4 regions of the Solibacillus sp. NPDC093137 genome follow, and region 4 is predicted to be linked to each of the others. Evidence: riboswitches for the same ligand, from Rfam matches in the RefSeq annotation. Region 4 holds a riboswitch; each other region holds the start of a gene.

Region 1 (4,213 bases), 800 kb from region 4:
ATGCTTCATCACTATTTTGGACAATCCATTGATGTAGCTCACCCAACAATTTACGATATAAATTTACCTCATCATATTGTGAAGGCAATTCATCCAGCACTTCATTTGATACAACTATTATTGTAGCACCTTGCTTCCGCCAAGTTAGCAATTGCTTTTGCAGCGATTCGATACAATTATCGATATATTCGCTATTTTCATTTTTTTGTTCATATGTATACATTACATTCGAAAGCCATGTTGTCACACATTCAAAAAGCACAACTGCCTCGTTGGAAAGCTGCCCAATCGCTAACGGAACTTTGACTTGCATTTCCACTGTGTTCCAGTTGATGTTCTGAGTTTCACGGTCCTGCTGATGGCGGATTATCCGTTTTTTCATTTCATCATCAAAGGATACGCCTGTCGCGACATAGTAGAGCGTCTTTTTCTCACCTAATTGCCTTGCGTATTTCTCTGCAAAAGCACTTTTACCGCTGCGTACACCACCGGTTATAAAAATCAATGGTATCCCTCCTTAAACATTGTAAAAAGAACATGCCTAAACTAAGGCATGCCCTTCTATTCTATACTTATTTAAACAGTTCCGGATATACTGATTGTGCCATAATTTCAACTGCTTCACCAATACGCGGTCCAGGACGGGACATAATATCTCCATCGACTAAATAAACTGCCTGTTCTGTGACTGCCTGTATTTTATCCCAGCCTGTCCGTCCTAGAATCTCATCAATTGCATTTTCCATATATGTTGCTGGCGTAATAATAATTTCTGGATTACGAGTGATGACATCTTCTTCCGTTACACTAATCCAACTCGACTGATCAGCAAAAATATTTTCAACATTCGCATAGTTCATTATTTCCTGCTGGAACGTGCTGCTGCCGGTAGTCCAAAGAGCCGGAGCTGGTGACACTTCATAATATGCTTTTTTCTTCGTATCAAGTGTCGCTGTTTTTTCCTGTACTGTATCAATTTGTTCCCTAATGTCGGCTACAACTTCTTCCCCTTTATGTTCGACACCCATTACTTCCGACAGCTGGATAATATCCGAATACACATCATCAAATGTCTCCGCAGAAGCAATTACAAACACTTTAAGACCTGCATCCTCCAATTGGGTAATTTGTGCTTCCTCCCCGATTGTATACGCTACAACTACATCCGGATCTAATTCCAGAATTCGCTCTGCATTGATAACTGTAGAAGTCGACACTCGTTCAATTTTTTGTGCTGCTTCCGGATATGTATCATATTCTGTTGCGCCGATAATTTGTTCTCCGACACCCAGCTCAAACAAAATCTCTGTATTGCTTGGTTGCAGAGAAATAATTGTTTCCGGTACTTCATCGAATGTCACTTCAACACCACGGTCATCTATAACCGTGTAGGGTACACCATTATTTTTCGATTCAGCCTGCTCTTCTTTTTCTGCTTTGCCACCTGTTTTTTCCTCATCTGATCCACATGCTGCCAGTAATAATGTTGCTGCTAAAGCAACGACCCATTTGTTATTAAATTTCATTTGTTGTAACTCCTTTTTTCTTTTTCGATGGATAGGATTTTGAGATAAATGGAATTTCCTCTTGTTGATGTTGCTGATTCATATAGACCGCCATGACAAAAAATACATTGGCAAGCAGCCCTAGAAAATCAAACAGAATTTCATCCACTTCTCTTTCTTCGCTCACTTTATGTAATGCCCTGTAAGACTTTTTCGCCTCGCTGCGGCAAATGTGCAGTCTCGCTGCACTTTCGATTCCTTGTGGCAGTACAAACTGCTGAATCGCTTCTCCAACTTCACCTACATAAAAATCGTAGCGGTCGCTTAGCCATTGCAAATCCTCAGATGTAATGGCCAATTTGCCGCGGACCGAACCATTTGCATGATAGGCTAATGGTTGAATCCTCCTCAAATCCTCCAAGACGACTTGACCGGATGCATCATCGACTAATGTCGGAAAAACGGTACCGATTCGTGTTGTTAAAGAATCAGTGCGGATTTCATAATCGACACAGCTTTGCTTTTCCCGCATAAACGGATAGCAGGAAAAACGGATATCCTTTTTCATAAAAATTCTCCTCACTTCATGTAATGCCTCACCGAAAATATTGAGTGTACGAAAAAAAAGCCACCCATGAGAAAATGGATGGCTTCAAAAATCAAACAAGAATGCAAAATGTTGCTTATTCAATCAGTGACTGCCGTACATTCTCTTTAATTCCGAAGAGGGATGTTACGATAAGAAAAAGATTGGTCTCCTGGCTCTGCGTTTCACTTTACTCATAAGTACCTTCCCGCTATATTAGCAGTGGTCTCACACTTATTTTCATCAACGCTTACAGTTACGGATATAGCTTCGGATTTGCACCGAATTCCCATTTATGCATAATGCATCTTTTTCCTGCAAATTTATTCAATTTGTCTTAATCACTTTAGCATATAAAAAAAATTATGCAAATAAATATTTACTACAGCTACCTACAAACATTCCGGACATTTCCCGTAAATCTCAAATTTATGGGCCTCCACAGCATAACCCGGCAGTTTTTCACCAAGCATTTCCATCGGGCAAACAGACAGTTCTTTTACTTTCCCGCAATCACGGCAAATAAAATGGTGGTGATGGTGATCCGACTCACAATGCATACGGAAATTACGCTCACCGTTTAATTCTGTTTCTTCTAAAATATCAAGCTCCACAAAAGTAGCCAAGTTACGGTAAATTGTATCGAAACTCATTCCAGGGAAATCTTTTTTCAATACCGATAACAAATCACGGGCAGTCAAATATTTTTCTGTAGCTGCAAACATACCCAAAATCAACTCTCGTTTATCCGTCTTTTTATAGCCATTTTCCTTTAATATTTCCCACGCGCGCGCTGCATTCACAGTACTTTTTCCCCTTCCGATTTAATAGTTAATTTCAACACAATCTTCTTAATTAAAATTACTGACAGCAAGATTAAAATGGATGTGACAACAATTGTTCCACCTGGTGCCAAGTTTAAGTAAAAGGCAGAAACGAGTCCAATCACTACGGCCAGCTCTCCAAATACAATCGCTAAAATGATTGCTTCTTTAAAGCCGCGAGCTAATCGCATCGCTGCTGCTACCGGTAATGTCATTAAGCTTGAAACAAGCAAAATTCCGACAATACGCATACTTGCTGCGATTACGAGTGCGACAACAACCATAAAGATTAGATGAATCCATTTCGCGGGTAAACCGCTCGCTTTCGCATATTCTTCATCGAACGACAATACGAAAAGTTCTTTAAAAAATAGTATTAAAAATAATACAACTATGACTGCAATTGCCAGTACAACATATAAATCCTGGCGTGATACAGCAGATACAGAGCCGAATAAATAACTCATTAAATCTGCATTAAATCCGCTTGCAAGTGAAATAAAAATGGCACTCACACCGATTCCACCCGACATAATAATCGGAATCGCAAGTTCTTCATAATGTTTATATAGTCTACGTAATCGTTCAATTAAAATCGAACCACTTACAGATGCGACAATCCCTAGATAAATCGGGTTCAGCAATGCCAGTGCTGCAAACGATTGGCTCAAATACAGGCTCCCTGCAATCCCCGCCAAAGTGACATGCGACAGTGCATCTGCAATAAGAGATAAACGTCTTACTACGATAAATACACCTAATAGTGGTGCGATTACTCCAATAACAAGCCCTGAGAAAAAGGCGTTTTGTAAAAATTCATAGTTTAATATAGCTTCAATCATAACGGCCTGCTCCTCTTAATGAATCTTTCGAACAGAGTGGCCGTTCCAGCTAGCAATCTGTTCTTCCGAAATCGTATCAAAATCATTTTTGTATCCGTGAAAATGGATCGACTGATTTAAGCATGCGACATGACTGACACGATCCGAAACCGTGTCCACATCGTGTGTAACTAAAATCATTGTCATATTGTGATGCTTATTTAAATGTGCGAGCATATCATAGAATGCCTGCACATTTTCGCGGTCAATTCCGACTGTCGGTTCATCCAAAATAAGGAGCTTCGGATCGGACACTAATGCACGTGCGATGAAAACACGCTGCTGCTGCCCTCCGGAAAGCTGACCAATATTCCGTTTTAGAAATTTCTCCATGCCGACATCTTTTAGAGCACCTTTCACTAGAAAGTCCGCATCTTTTGGATAGCGTTTAAAGAGCCCGACCTTTTGCGATAAACC
Region 2 (4,213 bases), 430 kb from region 4:
GTGAAAATAATAGATGACCTTTTCCGGTGTCTGCTGTTCATTGATTGTGTAATAGGGCATGCCATTCAGTTCGTCTTTTTGTATTTGGTGCTGCTCTTTGAATTTAGCATCCAGCTCATACGGTTTCTCATTATGTTTCATTGCAATAAAATTATCGAGCAAGCGTAAATCCATAAATTTCTTCTTTGTTCCGCGCAGTATTAAAAACTTCTCAAACAACACACTATGCACGCTTCGCATACAATGCCTCCCTTTAGCTCACATCCAATTTTTACAATTTCCCATTGTTATCAATTCGACTAAAATCGATTGATCCCCTTCTAAATGGTAAAACGTTTCCACTTATGCATATGCAAACTGAGTACCCGTTAGAAAAATCCCATCAGTGAATTCAATATATTCTGAAACTTTTTTCCGACTTAATCGTAAATTTGGTAATGAATTTAGAGGGGGAATGTTCATGCTTACCGGATTTTACAGTGCTCTTATCATTTTCACTTTATTATTTATCATTGCTGCTTTCTTTTTTATCCGGGAGTTTGTAAAAAAGAAAGTATCTCCCTTTAACTTGAATACAATTATGCTTGGCGTGCTGACGCTTTTTATGCTGATTGTTTCAGGAATTTACAGCTATGATTTTTATCATCTGCAAACAAGCGATCAGAAAACTGCTGGAGGGATTTGTGAAATTACTTTTGTAAACGGGCATGGGAGAAGTATTGATACGACTGAAGTGATGATTGAAGATAAAGTTTACAATATTAAGTCCAGTACCTACAAAGACTTCCCTGATGGGCGTTATCATTGTGAATTAACGTATCTACCGATTTGTGACGCAAATCGATATACTGACAAAAGACGAGAAAGGAGGCTAATATGGTTGAGTTAGATTTTTCAATTGTTTTGGCATTCATCTTAATTATGGTTTTAATTACGCCACTTGTATTATCTATCTACTACCGGAAAAAACCGAAAGTGGATAAAGGGTTGAAATTTGCCTATCATGGCCTTTCCTACCGTCGTAAATTCTTGCGCAACCTCTATTCCATTCCCATTTGTATCGTAGCGTTGGCCATTATTTATTGGGTGGAAGGATTCACTAATCTCTTTATATTTTTCTCCCTCTTTTTCATAGTATTATTTGGTATTCAAACTTCGTACAATTATATAAAGTGGAAAAAAGAAGAAGATTAAAACGCCTGAGTTCATTTATCTCGACTCAGGCGTTTTTCATTATTTCACTCCACTCGATCCAAAACCCTTATCACCGCGCTCCGAATCCGACAGTTCGTCCGTATCTTCAATAAAGACTTGCGGGACATATTGAACGACTAGCTGGGCAATGCGCATCCCCTTTTCAATCGTAAACGGTTCTTTTCCATGATTAATTAGAATAACCCCGATTTCACCGCGATAGCCTGCATCAATCGTACCTGGACTATTTAACACCGTAATTCCATGTTTCAATGCCAATCCGCTTCGAGGACGTACTTGCGCTTCTGTTCCTTCCTGCAGTTCGATTTGAAGACCGGTTTTAATTAATCCGTATTCCCCAGGCAGTAAAACTTTTTCTTCAACCGCACTTAAATCCATCCCCGCATCCCCTTCACGTGCCTGTTTCGGCAATACAGCATTCGGGTGGGTTTTCTTAATTTTTAATTGAATCGACATATTCAACCAACTTTCTCATTAATAAAATCTATTTACATGCAGTTATAACAAAACCATATTTTTTCTATATTTTCAATAGGGAGTTTTCTAGAATTCTTAATGGATTTATGTTATCTTTCTTTAGGCTCTTTACTTTTATGTTGTTAAAGCTTATACTCAATTCAACTATATATTGTGTTTTTTTATCACGGTACTACTAAATGTAGTTTAAAAGGGAAGTTTGGTGTGAATCCAACGCTGTCCCCGCAACTGTAAATGCTGACTGAAGACGAATAGACCACTGTGCAATGCATGGGAAGGTATGTCTGACGGATGAAGCAAAGCCAGGAGACCTGCCGCGTTAAAACTACGTACATTTCTTCGGGGAATAGGAAATGGAGGCGCTCTTTTACTCGTTTCCATTTCAAGCTATCCTGTTTTCCGGGATAGCTTTTTTTGTTTTTTCTCCATGACATGTGCACCACAATTACTAGTAATATTTAAATAGCGAGGGGTTCTATTATGAAACTTTATACGAAAACAATTTGTCCAAAATGCCTATGGGTAAAATCGGAGCTCGATGCTGCCAACTTGGAGGTCGAGGTTATTAATATTGACCATGATGAGAGCGCAAAACAAATAGTACTCGATGCAGGTTTTTTGTCTGTGCCGTTATTTGAAATCAACGGTGAATTTATCGCAGAGCCGACGTCAATTATCGATCGCATTTCTGAAATGACCGCATGATCATATTTGCTTCACGAACTGGTAATGTACGATCCATTGTGCAAAAACTCGGCTTGCCCGCAAAGGATCTGGCGGAAGTAGAGAAAATGGATGAACCGTATCTTCTATTTACGTATACGGATGGATTAGGCTCTGTTCCCCCTATCGTCGACCAGTTCATGACTGCGAACTCTGATCTATGCAAAGGAATTATCGTAAGCGGAAACCGTAATTTTGGTCATGCTTTTTTCGGCCGTGCAGGTGACCTTTTAGCTGCACAATACGGAATTCCGTTAATCGAAAAAGTGGAAATGCGAGGAACTCCGGCGAATTATGAAGCGATTACAGATTACTACTACTCCATTTGGAAAGAGGCATCGATATGAAACAATATTTAAAATTAAATAACGATATTCTAAACCGTTACCGTGCTACCGGTGAATTGGATCTGGCGAAAGACAAAGAAGCAACACGCCGCTATTTCCTGGAAGACGTGAATGTCCGTTTACGCTACTTTATCGATATCGAGGAAAAAGTGCGTTATTTAGTCGATGAAGGCTATTACGAAAAAGAGTTTTTGGAATTGTACTCGATGGACTTTATTAAACAAATGTACAAAAAAGCCTATTCCTACAAGTTCCGGTTTCCTTCATTCATGAGTGCTTCGAAGTTCTACGAAAGCTATGCGATGAAAAGCCGGGATGGAAAAGAAATTCTGGAAAAGTATGAAGACCGAATCGTCATTATCGCCCTGTATTTAGCACAAGGCGATGAAGCATTGGCTGAAAAGGCCATCGAAGCGGTAATGACTGCCTACCAGCCGGCAACCCCAACTGCCCTAAACAGCGGGAAAAAAGCGCGCGGTGAGCTAGTCTCATGTTTTAAACTAACGATGGACGATACGATGAACTCAATCGCTGAGAATATCGGCTATTGTCTTGAACTTTCCCGCTTAGGCGGCGGTGTCGGGGTAAACTTGACCGATCTGCGTCCGTTAGGAGATCCGATTAAAGGAATTTTAAACCGTGCGAGCGGGGTTATGCCTGTTGCGAAACTGCTAGAAAATTCGTTCTCGTATTCGAATCAGCTTGGCCAAAGAAATGGTTCCGGAGTCGTCTATCTAAATGTTTTTCACGGTGATATTGAAGCGTTTATCTCTTCCAAGAAACCAAATGCCGACGATAAAATCCGATTAGCTACATTATCTACAGGGATTATTCTTCCCGATATTTTCTTTGAATTAATGCGCCGCGATAAAGATATCGTATTGTTTAGTTCTTATGATATTTTCAAAGAATACGGCAAACGCATGTCGGAAATTTCGATTACGGAAATGTACTACGAATTTTTGGATAATCCAAACATCCGTAAACTGAAACGTTTAAACGCCCGTAAATTGTATACGGAAATTAAAAAGGCGCAATTTGAATCGGGTTACCCGTTCGAAATATTCGATGATAATGTCAATAACATCCACCCATTAAAGGAAATCGGGCGTGTGAAGATGTCGAATCTATGCACCGAAATTCTTCAGTATCAACAAACAAGCGTTGTTACCGATCAAAACGAGCCGAATGAATACGGCCTCGACGTTTCTTGTAACTTAGGTTCAATCGACATTCACGAAGCAACGAAAGTTCAGGACTTCGGCCAGCTTGTCGATACGGCAATGCGTCTTTTAACGAATGTTTCTACGATGACAGATATCGTCAACGTCCCTTCTGTATCCAAAGCCAACAAAGTGATGCACTCTGTCGGATTGGGTGTTATGAACTTGCATGGACACCTTGTACAAAGCGGAATCCGTTATGGTTCCAAAGAGTCGATTGAATTTATC
Region 3 (4,213 bases), on a different contig from region 4:
AAATATACAGCTATATATTAATCAGCCGTCGATCGTTGCAAAATGGCTTGCGGGAATTTCTTTTTTCATATTTTTGTTGCTGTTCATCGTCTCGTTATGGGCGACAATTAAACTTTTAAAAGGAAAAGATACAGGGGGATTGTGATGATTGGATATATTCTAACAGGGTTATTATTAATCTTTGCGACTCGGAAATTTTATAAGCATAGGGCGGTTTTTAAACAGCTTTCAAAAAAAGAATGGCTACAATTTGGCGCAGGTTTTTTATTGGCATGGGCGGGAGCTGTTTTCATCATTATAGGTGGATCCAACATAACGGATAGGATTGAAATCACATGGTTAAAAAACCTTATGGAAATTGGAGTGATTTTGATTGGCTTGGCTTTGGCAGGAATTATTATGAGTAAAGTCTTACCGTATAAAATAAAGGAGTTTTATTTGGGAGATTAGTGAAACGGGGAAAATTGAAATGGATGATATGATTGGATTTGCAGTAGTTGGGATCATTATTGCAGGTTTAACTTATGCTTTAATTAAACAAATTAAAGAGACAAAGCATAGCGGGAACGGCATTGGCAGCCCGCTGTATCGAAAACAATTGGCAAGAAAAAATAAAGTGATGACAGTTGCGTTGATTGGAGTAATAGTATTTTACACATTAAATATCTTGAGCGTTATCGCTTCATCTATTCCGGTATCAAACAGCTTTACTGTACTCGGGACTTTTTTAAGTTTTTTTGTTTACTTTTTTGCAAGGATAATAATGAAACCACAGCTGGGTGATCAGCGTAGGAATTTAAGCCTTTATTAATAGGAGAGTGCTGCGATGAGTAAACGCTTTACAAATTTAGACCAAGATGACCGGCTCGGTACTTTTAAAGATGTCCTGAAATGGCAGCGATCAAAGCAAAAGAAAGTTGTCGATTACGAAGTACCGCAGTGTGAGGAAAAGCAAATTGCGTTTCTAAAAAGTAATCGCACGGAGCAGTCCGTTACGTGGATCGGCCACTCGACCTTTTTAATTCAAAAAGAAGGGCTCAATATTTTAACGGATCCGGTTTGGGCAAATTGGATGGGTGTAGCGAAACGGTTGGCAGAGCCGGGGTTGCGGCTGGATGAATTACCGGACATTGATATTGTCATCATTTCACACTCGCATTACGATCACCTGCACGTACCGACGTTAAAGAAATTGAAAAAACGAAATCCCAACGTATTGTTTCTTATTCCAGAAGGGCTCGGTTATTTAATGAAGCGTCATAAGTTGCATAACTTTATCGAGCTATCATGGTATGACAAGCATGAATCAAGTGCGCTTGAAATTCATTTCGTTCCTGCAAACCATTGGACAAGACGCATGCCTTGGGATACGAATACCTCGCATTGGGGCGGCTTCATATTGCAAACTGCATCGGATGCGCAAAGTATTTATTACGCCGGAGATAGCGGGTATTTTAGAGGCTTCAAAGATATTGGCGAACGCTTCAACATACATACAGCGCTAATGCCAATCGGCGCATATGAGCCGGAATGGTTTATGCATGCCTCCCACGTAACACCGGAAGAAGCGATCCAGGCGTTTTGTGATGTCGGAGCGAAAGTGTTTATTCCGATGCATTACGGTGCCTATATGCTGGCGGATGATACACCGAAAGAAGCGATTGACCGGCTGCATAATCATTGGCAGCGCGCGGATTTGGAAGAGGTGGAACTGAAAACGTTGTCGATTGGGGAGACGTATAGAAGCTGAATGCATAGACCCCTTGACGAGAAGACAGGTTCAAAGTAAAGTAATGTTAAATTCATCAAGCATTAGGTGCCCGTTAAGGGAGAATAGGGAATAAAGTGAAAAGCTTTAGCGTAATCCCAACACTGTATAGAGGAGTTTCATAGCAAAGCCCACTGGATGTCAATCTGGGAAGGGGCTATGAAATCATGAATCTGAGCCAGGAGACCTGCCTAAGTATGCTTACTGTTTATAGACACTGGATATGTCTGTAGTTTATTTGTTATCGAATAAACTGCAGGCTATTTTTATTGTCAAAATTCATTTTAATGGGGGAAACGAAACATGAAATTACTACAGCAAACAATTGAACAAATTCAAGAAATCGACCGACAAATGGAAGACAAAGCACGTCAGTACATAGACTCATTAGCTAAACCGCCTCAAAGCTTAGGGAAGCTCGAATCTTTAGCTATGCAAATTGCTACAATTACCGGTGAGCTTGCGCCGAAAATCGATAACAAAGCGATGATCGTCATGGCTGCAGACCACGGAGTATATGAGGAAGGGGTAACGCCGAACCCGCAAGGTACAACGGTATTCCAAACACTTTCCTTTCCAAAAGGGACGACAGGAATGTGTACGATTGCGAAAATCACGAATGCACAAGTCATTCCGGTAGATATCGGAGTAAAAGAAGACTTACCTCAAGACGCAGGGGTCATTATTAAAAAGGTGAAATACGGGACGGACAATATGGCGAAAGGTCCAGCGATGACCCGAGAAGAAGCGATTCAGGCAATTGAAGTAGGGATTGAAGTCGCAACAGAAGCGATCCAAAACGGTATCAATCTTATCGGTACAGGTGAAATGGGCATCGGGAATACGACGCCAAGTGCTGCGGTGCTTTCGGTACTTCATGGCTGCGATCCGCTGGAAGTAACGGGCTTTGGTGCAGGTGTCGGAGCTGGCGGCATTAAATATAAAGCCGAAGTTATTCGAAAAGCAATTGCATTGAATGAGCCGAATGCGGATGATCCGATTGATGTTGTCGCGAAAGTAGGCGGACTGGAGATTTGCGGGATGGCAGGAATCTTCCTTGCAGCAGCAGCGAACCGTGTGCCGGTCGTAGTTGACGGGTACATTTCAACCGTTTCAGCATTAATCGCCTATAAATTAAATCCGAATGTGAAAGCATATTTGATACCGTCACATTTATCGGAAGAGCCAGGTGCAAAAATTGCGGCCGAGCTTTTAGGACTGGAACCGATGCTGCATATGAATATGCGACTTGGAGAAGGATCGGGTGCTGCATTAGCGTTCCCGATTCTTGATGCGGCTTGTTCGATGATTACGAATATGGTCACGTTGGAAGAAGCGGCAGCGCTTTTAGTAGCCAAGTAGAATAAAAAAAATCATATAATAAAATTCAATAAAAAGGCTACATTAAAAGAAACAATTACTTTAAATGTAGCCTTTTTTCTATAATTAAAGTGTTCCCGGAAAATAAGTACGGCTTTTCAGTCTATTCCATTTATCTTACCAGTAAAATACCAATAAGCGGAACTTTATCGTTTATTTTGCCAAGCAGGGTACGATAAAGAAAGCCCAACCCAATCCTCGTAAATGTAGTGTGCGAGCAAAACATTACAAGTAGTGGATAGAACTTGATTTTATTTTACAGAAAATTCAGTAAAATTCAAGCGATAGTCCTGTCAAATGCGTTTCCTCTGTAATATCCTATATTAATTAAATGTAAAAACATATCCGAACTGTTAATAATACCTAAAAAAGTGCTTTTTTATTCAACCATGGAATAAAGTAAGCGGTAAATAGGGTATGGAAACGTAAGACCAATAAAAAGGAGAGGCGGGAGGGGCATTAAAAGGAACGGGGTGATCACTATTTCTCCGTATGTGAAAGGTCGTTTTTGAATATATTCAAGAAAAGGATGAGGATAATATGAATCAAATTTTCAAAAAAGATGAGTTTATTATTATTCCTTTTTATAAAGGGCGAAAGCAGGAATTTATGGTCGTCAATACGAAGAAGGAATTTAAAAATGGACATACGCACTTAAAGTCATTTAAGATGGCCAAGTATTTGATCAATCTTGCGCGTTGCCAAAAAATCAATTCCGGATTAAGACCATATTTATTAACAAGCCTTACAAGAATATCGGCAGACCGTGAATATATTCAAAAATTAGAAGAGCTTCTAGCTGTGAAAAGAAGTAAAGGGTCAAAAGCTTCCTATTATAATAAAGCAATCTAATTGTACGTAATCACGTCAATAAAAATAGATAGACCGCTTTTTCAAGAAATTGAAAGAGCGGTTTTTTGCATGGAACTTTTTTTGGGGTGGAGCTCATCACCTGAGAACTTACAATGTAACTAAATCATTTTTAATAAAGCTTCTTCGCCAATCATGCCTTCTTCAATGCCGTACGCTCTCGCTTCGTATGTGACAGATTCCAGTGGCGCTTTT
Region 4 (4,213 bases):
TTCTTCCCTTAATGCCAGGGCGATTTGATAAGCAACTTCCGAGCGGTTCAAATCATTTCGCACAAATGACCAGTTCAATATTGTAACGGGTCCTGTCAGCATCCCTTTGACCGGCTTATCCGTAAGTGATTGTGCGGCACTTACTTCCCTTACCGTCATCGGTTCCGTCCATTCAACATCTCCGTAAATAATAGGCGGTTTAACACAACGTGAACCATAAGAAACAACCCAGCCATTATTCGTAAACGCAAAGCCATCCAATTTTTCACCAAAAAATTCGACCATATCTGTACGTTCAAATTCTCCATGAACAAAAACATCAAGACCAAGCTGCTCCTGAATCGCAATCCATCGTGCTGTTTCGTTTGCATTAAATGCTTCGTACTCCGCTGTTGTAATTTCCCCTTTACGCCACAAACTGCGATTTTTCTTAACTTCAGCCGATTGCGGGAAACTCCCGATTGTTGTTGTCGGGTAATCCGGCAACTGTAAAAAGGCACGCTGCAGTTTACTGCGCTTGTTGTAGTTATCTGCTCGTTTAAAAGCTTCCTGTGTTAGTGCGTTCACCTTGTCATGTACAGCTTGTTTCCGTCTTGATTTATGCTGCGCCAATGTGCGGATTGCTTTTTGACTTTCTAAAATTGCATGTTGATAAGGACCTTCCAACTGAAGTATTTTTCCTTTAATCATTTGCAGTTCCTTTATTTTTTCATCGGCGAATGCTAAGACGTTTTGCAGCTCAGGTACAACCCCTTTTTCTCCTGCTGTTGTAACAGGCACATGCTGGAGGCTGCACGATGTTTGTAGATGGATAGGTGAATATGGTACGTAGGAACGAATTTCCGCTACTAGTGCCAACTGCTTCTGCAATTCGGCTCTCCATATGTCACGTCCATTAATAATTCCTGCATATAGAACTTTATCTTTTGGGAAAGTAAATTTTTTTAACGATGCTATATTTTCAATTTTTCCATGAACAAAGTCCAGTCCAAAGCCATCGACTGGCAAATTAATCATTGTTTCATAGTCGGATAACGCTTCAAAATAAGATGTGCAGATCGTTTCAACTGTAAGTCCTTTTAATACTTGATGATAGAAATGCTGAACTAATGCAATATCTTCGGAAGTAAGGTCTTTTGTAAGGCTTGGTTCTTCAAGCTGGATTGTCGTTGCACCACTTGCTTCTAACGACTGAAGCAACTCTTTATACACAATCACCAGCTGCTGAATATAGTGTTGTTTTTGTTCTTGGCCAACACCTTTTGTCAGTTTATAAAATGTAAATGGACCAATAATTGTCACACGAGGGGACATGCCGAATGCTTCGATTGCCTCCTGGATATATTGCGCGTAAACATTGTGCTGCAATGCGAGTTGTTGTCCCTCATATTCCGGTACAATATAGTGATAATTCGTGTTGAACCATTTCGTCATTTCACATGCCACCACATTTTCAGCTCCACGGGCCATTGCAAAGTATGCCGTAAAATTATGCTGCAAAGAAAGATAATCATAACGCGATGGAACCATATTGAACATTACAGCCATGTCCAGCATACGGTCATAGTATGTAAAATCACCTACTGTTAAAATATCCAGCCCTAAATCTTTTTGTTGATATAGCTGAGCAAGGCGTAAGTTTTTCATTTCCTGTTCATAGCATTGCAAAGTCAGTTGTTCTTTCCAAAATGCCTCTGTCACACGTTTCCATTCACGATTTTGTCCAATATACGGGTAACCAATTACTGCTGTTTTCATAAACAATTCCTCCTTAAATTTGTTACATAAAAACCAAAACCCCTCTTTCTAAGTGAAAGAGGGGTGTGAATGTTTAAGAGATTGACAAAAGAAACCTTTGTAAACTCAAAGGTTGTTGTCTCACTATCGCACAAAATCACCACCTATTTCCACGTAGGTATTGGCGTGTACTAGTTTCCGGCAGGTCTCCTGGCTCATCATCAACGTTCTTGTGATCCTTCCCATCAATAGACAGTGGTTGAATATCACGAACTCCGATTTACAGTTGCGGGACAGCACCAGACTTTCACTGGTTTCCCTTTTCAGCTTGTTCTCACAAGCACCGTAACTTACACAGTATGTAATTTTGTATACTATATCACAGAATTTGAGTTTTGAAAATTCTTTTTATTTATTGCTTTATCAATATAATGGTTGAAACAATTTGGGTTGATGCATTGTGCTTTTTATTAGAAGGAATTTATTTATTTTAGCACTTTTGCAGGTGATATTAGAAAATTTGGCGTGCTTATTTGCTAATCAAGAACTGATATTAGCATATCAAGCATATCCAGTTCCTTTGTTAGAAGATCCGCAACTTATTAGAAAATTTGTAGTTTTATTAGCACAATTTCAATTTTATTAGAAAAGCCCTCACTCCACAAAAAAACTTGCTTAAAAAGCAGCTACACTTTTTTCGCAAGTTAATCTTACATTTCACTATTATTTTAGACGCTCGTCAATGAGTGCCTCCATATCACTAGCAATCGTTTCATATGGAACACCATCTTCTCCTGTGCCATAACCTGAATAGTTTTTCACGGCAATTCCTTTTTCATCTACTAGGAAAAATGTATCAGCGTGGATAACTTGGTCGTTTCCTTCAATTGACTGAACAGGTGTTTTAAATGAGTTTCTGCCAAACTGCTCGATAAATTTTTGATCGTACCCTGTCAGCATATGCCATTTTGATTCATCTACCGGTTTATGGCGCGATAAATATTCTGTTAAACGCTCCGGTGTGTCGTAGTCCGGATCTACTGAAAACGCGACAATTTTATAATCTTCCAGCCCTTTTTTCTCAAGGTGATCTTGTACTCGGGTCATATTCATTGTCATTGGCGAGCAAATGGTTGTACAGCTTGTGAAGATGAACATTGCCAGCCATGGTTCCCCTTTTAGGCTTTCCAGTGTCACTTCTTTGTTACGGTGATCGGTCATCGTAAACCCGCTAATTTCAAAGTTGGTCGTCGGTTTAAACTGATAATTGCTGCATGCAGTGAGAACTGTTGCTGCCAAGAGCATAAGTGCGAATACTATTTTTTTCGTTTTCATTTCTCTCTCTCCACTCTTTGAACATTACTCTCATCTTACCCAATATTTAGTATATTCTCAATAGTTATCGGAAGAAAGGAAGTGTGTCAACATTGTGAAGAGTTTTTCATGCTCTGTCTGCAGGATGATGTAATGATACGAGTGCTGTATGAATCGCTTCAAGTTTTGTTTCTATCCGATACAGTAAATAAAAAGAAATAAAGATCGGAAATGTTACTTCCTGAAGAATTGCTATCCACTGCTCCATTAAAATCCCTCCTTTTTTCATTTGAAAAGGCCGGCAAAGCATCACACTTCACCGGCCTTGCTTTTAGCTATTCAGTTCGATTGCTGTGACATTACGTTCAACGATGCGAGCTGATTTTTTCACATTGTACAAAAATCCGTCCTTCGAAAACACTGCCTGATCAATAATTGTTTGCATCGCAGCATTCACTTCAGCCTCCGTTAAATTCGGCTTCGGATCATTAATATTAATCGTCATCGTATCCCCTGCAATGTTGGCAAATGTTAATTGTAAAACTTGTGCCATGTGATCACCTCCAATTCATGATAATGTTAATTAAGCGGTAATACTGTCTTTTTGCGTTTTCACAGATTCAATATAATTGTAATCTGTTAAGCCGACGATTGTTGTTGCAACAGTGTATAGTTGCTGAGCTGTCGCATTTCTTTCCAAGTTACGGAATGTGGAACTTTTAATAATCGGCTCATTAAATTCATCAAGGCCTGTCTGATAAAATACTGTCAATGTTGCAGATAAAAATCCGAATTCGTTCATGTTTATCACCTCCTTGCCCTATATATGTCATGATTTACCGAAAAAAGGGACAATGACGATGAAAAATTTTACAAAACCTTATATAATAGACAATAATGAGGTTTATCACCAGTAGTTTAGTAGAAGGAATTTCATAAACAATATTTAGTAATGAGGTGAACATTGTGGGCTTAGATGGCTGGTTTTTATGGTTTATTTTATTTTGGGTTGTAGTATTGATTTCGCTTATGGGGATTGGCGGCTTTTTTATGTTCCGCAAGTTTTTGAAGGCCCTGCCGAAACAGGACGGAAAATCGGATCTAGATTGGCAAAACATATACTTAGATAAAACGATTCATCTTTGGGGTGAAGATGAAAAAC

Evidence for each region. Region 4 has a riboswitch for cobalamin ahead of metE (5-methyltetrahydropteroyltriglutamate--homocysteine S-methyltransferase). Riboswitches for the same ligand answer to the same signal wherever they lie in the genome.
Region 1: linked by a shared signal. The riboswitch ahead of ACQKN3_RS08400 (hypothetical protein) and the one ahead of metE (5-methyltetrahydropteroyltriglutamate--homocysteine S-methyltransferase) in region 4 are both predicted to bind cobalamin.
Region 2: linked by a shared signal. The riboswitch ahead of ACQKN3_RS06535 (glutaredoxin family protein) and the one ahead of metE (5-methyltetrahydropteroyltriglutamate--homocysteine S-methyltransferase) in region 4 are both predicted to bind cobalamin.
Region 3: linked by a shared signal. The riboswitch ahead of cobT (nicotinate-nucleotide--dimethylbenzimidazole phosphoribosyltransferase) and the one ahead of metE (5-methyltetrahydropteroyltriglutamate--homocysteine S-methyltransferase) in region 4 are both predicted to bind cobalamin.

The regions. Positions count from the first base shown of each region.
Region 1 is NZ_JBNNVH010000001.1:1,627,405-1,631,617, forward strand. Features, by position in the region: gene ACQKN3_RS08390 (bifunctional adenosylcobinamide kinase/adenosylcobinamide-phosphate guanylyltransferase) at 1-505, opposite strand, end outside; gene ACQKN3_RS08395 (ABC transporter substrate-binding protein) at 573-1,526, opposite strand; gene ACQKN3_RS08400 (hypothetical protein) at 1,516-2,073, opposite strand; cobalamin riboswitch at 2,237-2,418, opposite strand; gene ACQKN3_RS08405 (Fur family transcriptional regulator) at 2,484-2,894, opposite strand; gene ACQKN3_RS08410 (metal ABC transporter permease) at 2,891-3,757, opposite strand; gene ACQKN3_RS08415 (metal ABC transporter ATP-binding protein) at 3,773-4,213, opposite strand, start outside.
Region 2 is NZ_JBNNVH010000001.1:1,265,014-1,269,226, forward strand. Features, by position in the region: gene ACQKN3_RS06515 (alpha/beta hydrolase fold domain-containing protein) at 1-240, opposite strand, end outside; gene ACQKN3_RS06520 (cobalamin biosynthesis protein CobN) at 461-889, shown strand; gene ACQKN3_RS06525 (ATPase) at 877-1,194, shown strand; gene dut (dUTP diphosphatase) at 1,234-1,671, opposite strand; cobalamin riboswitch at 1,843-2,025, shown strand; gene ACQKN3_RS06535 (glutaredoxin family protein) at 2,173-2,397, shown strand; gene ACQKN3_RS06540 (ribonucleotide reductase stimulatory protein) at 2,436-2,762, shown strand; gene ACQKN3_RS06545 (ribonucleoside-diphosphate reductase subunit alpha) at 2,759-4,213, shown strand, end outside.
Region 3 is NZ_JBNNVH010000003.1:12,667-16,879, forward strand. Features, by position in the region: gene ACQKN3_RS13075 (hypothetical protein) at 1-145, shown strand, start outside; gene ACQKN3_RS13080 (hypothetical protein) at 145-450, shown strand; gene ACQKN3_RS13085 (4-aminobutyrate aminotransferase) at 470-811, shown strand; gene ACQKN3_RS13090 (MBL fold metallo-hydrolase) at 827-1,750, shown strand; cobalamin riboswitch at 1,798-1,977, shown strand; gene cobT (nicotinate-nucleotide--dimethylbenzimidazole phosphoribosyltransferase) at 2,072-3,130, shown strand; gene ACQKN3_RS13100 (hypothetical protein) at 3,689-4,000, shown strand; gene ACQKN3_RS13105 (YunC family protein) at 4,120-4,213, opposite strand, start outside.
Region 4 is NZ_JBNNVH010000001.1:832,279-836,491, reverse strand. Features, by position in the region: gene metE (5-methyltetrahydropteroyltriglutamate--homocysteine S-methyltransferase) at 1-1,758, opposite strand, end outside; cobalamin riboswitch at 1,921-2,100, opposite strand; gene ACQKN3_RS04340 (SCO family protein) at 2,461-3,072, opposite strand; gene ACQKN3_RS04335 (YvrJ family protein) at 3,179-3,319, opposite strand; gene ACQKN3_RS04330 (DUF2922 domain-containing protein) at 3,383-3,604, opposite strand; gene ACQKN3_RS04325 (DUF1659 domain-containing protein) at 3,635-3,853, opposite strand; gene ACQKN3_RS04320 (DUF2621 domain-containing protein) at 4,018-4,213, shown strand, end outside.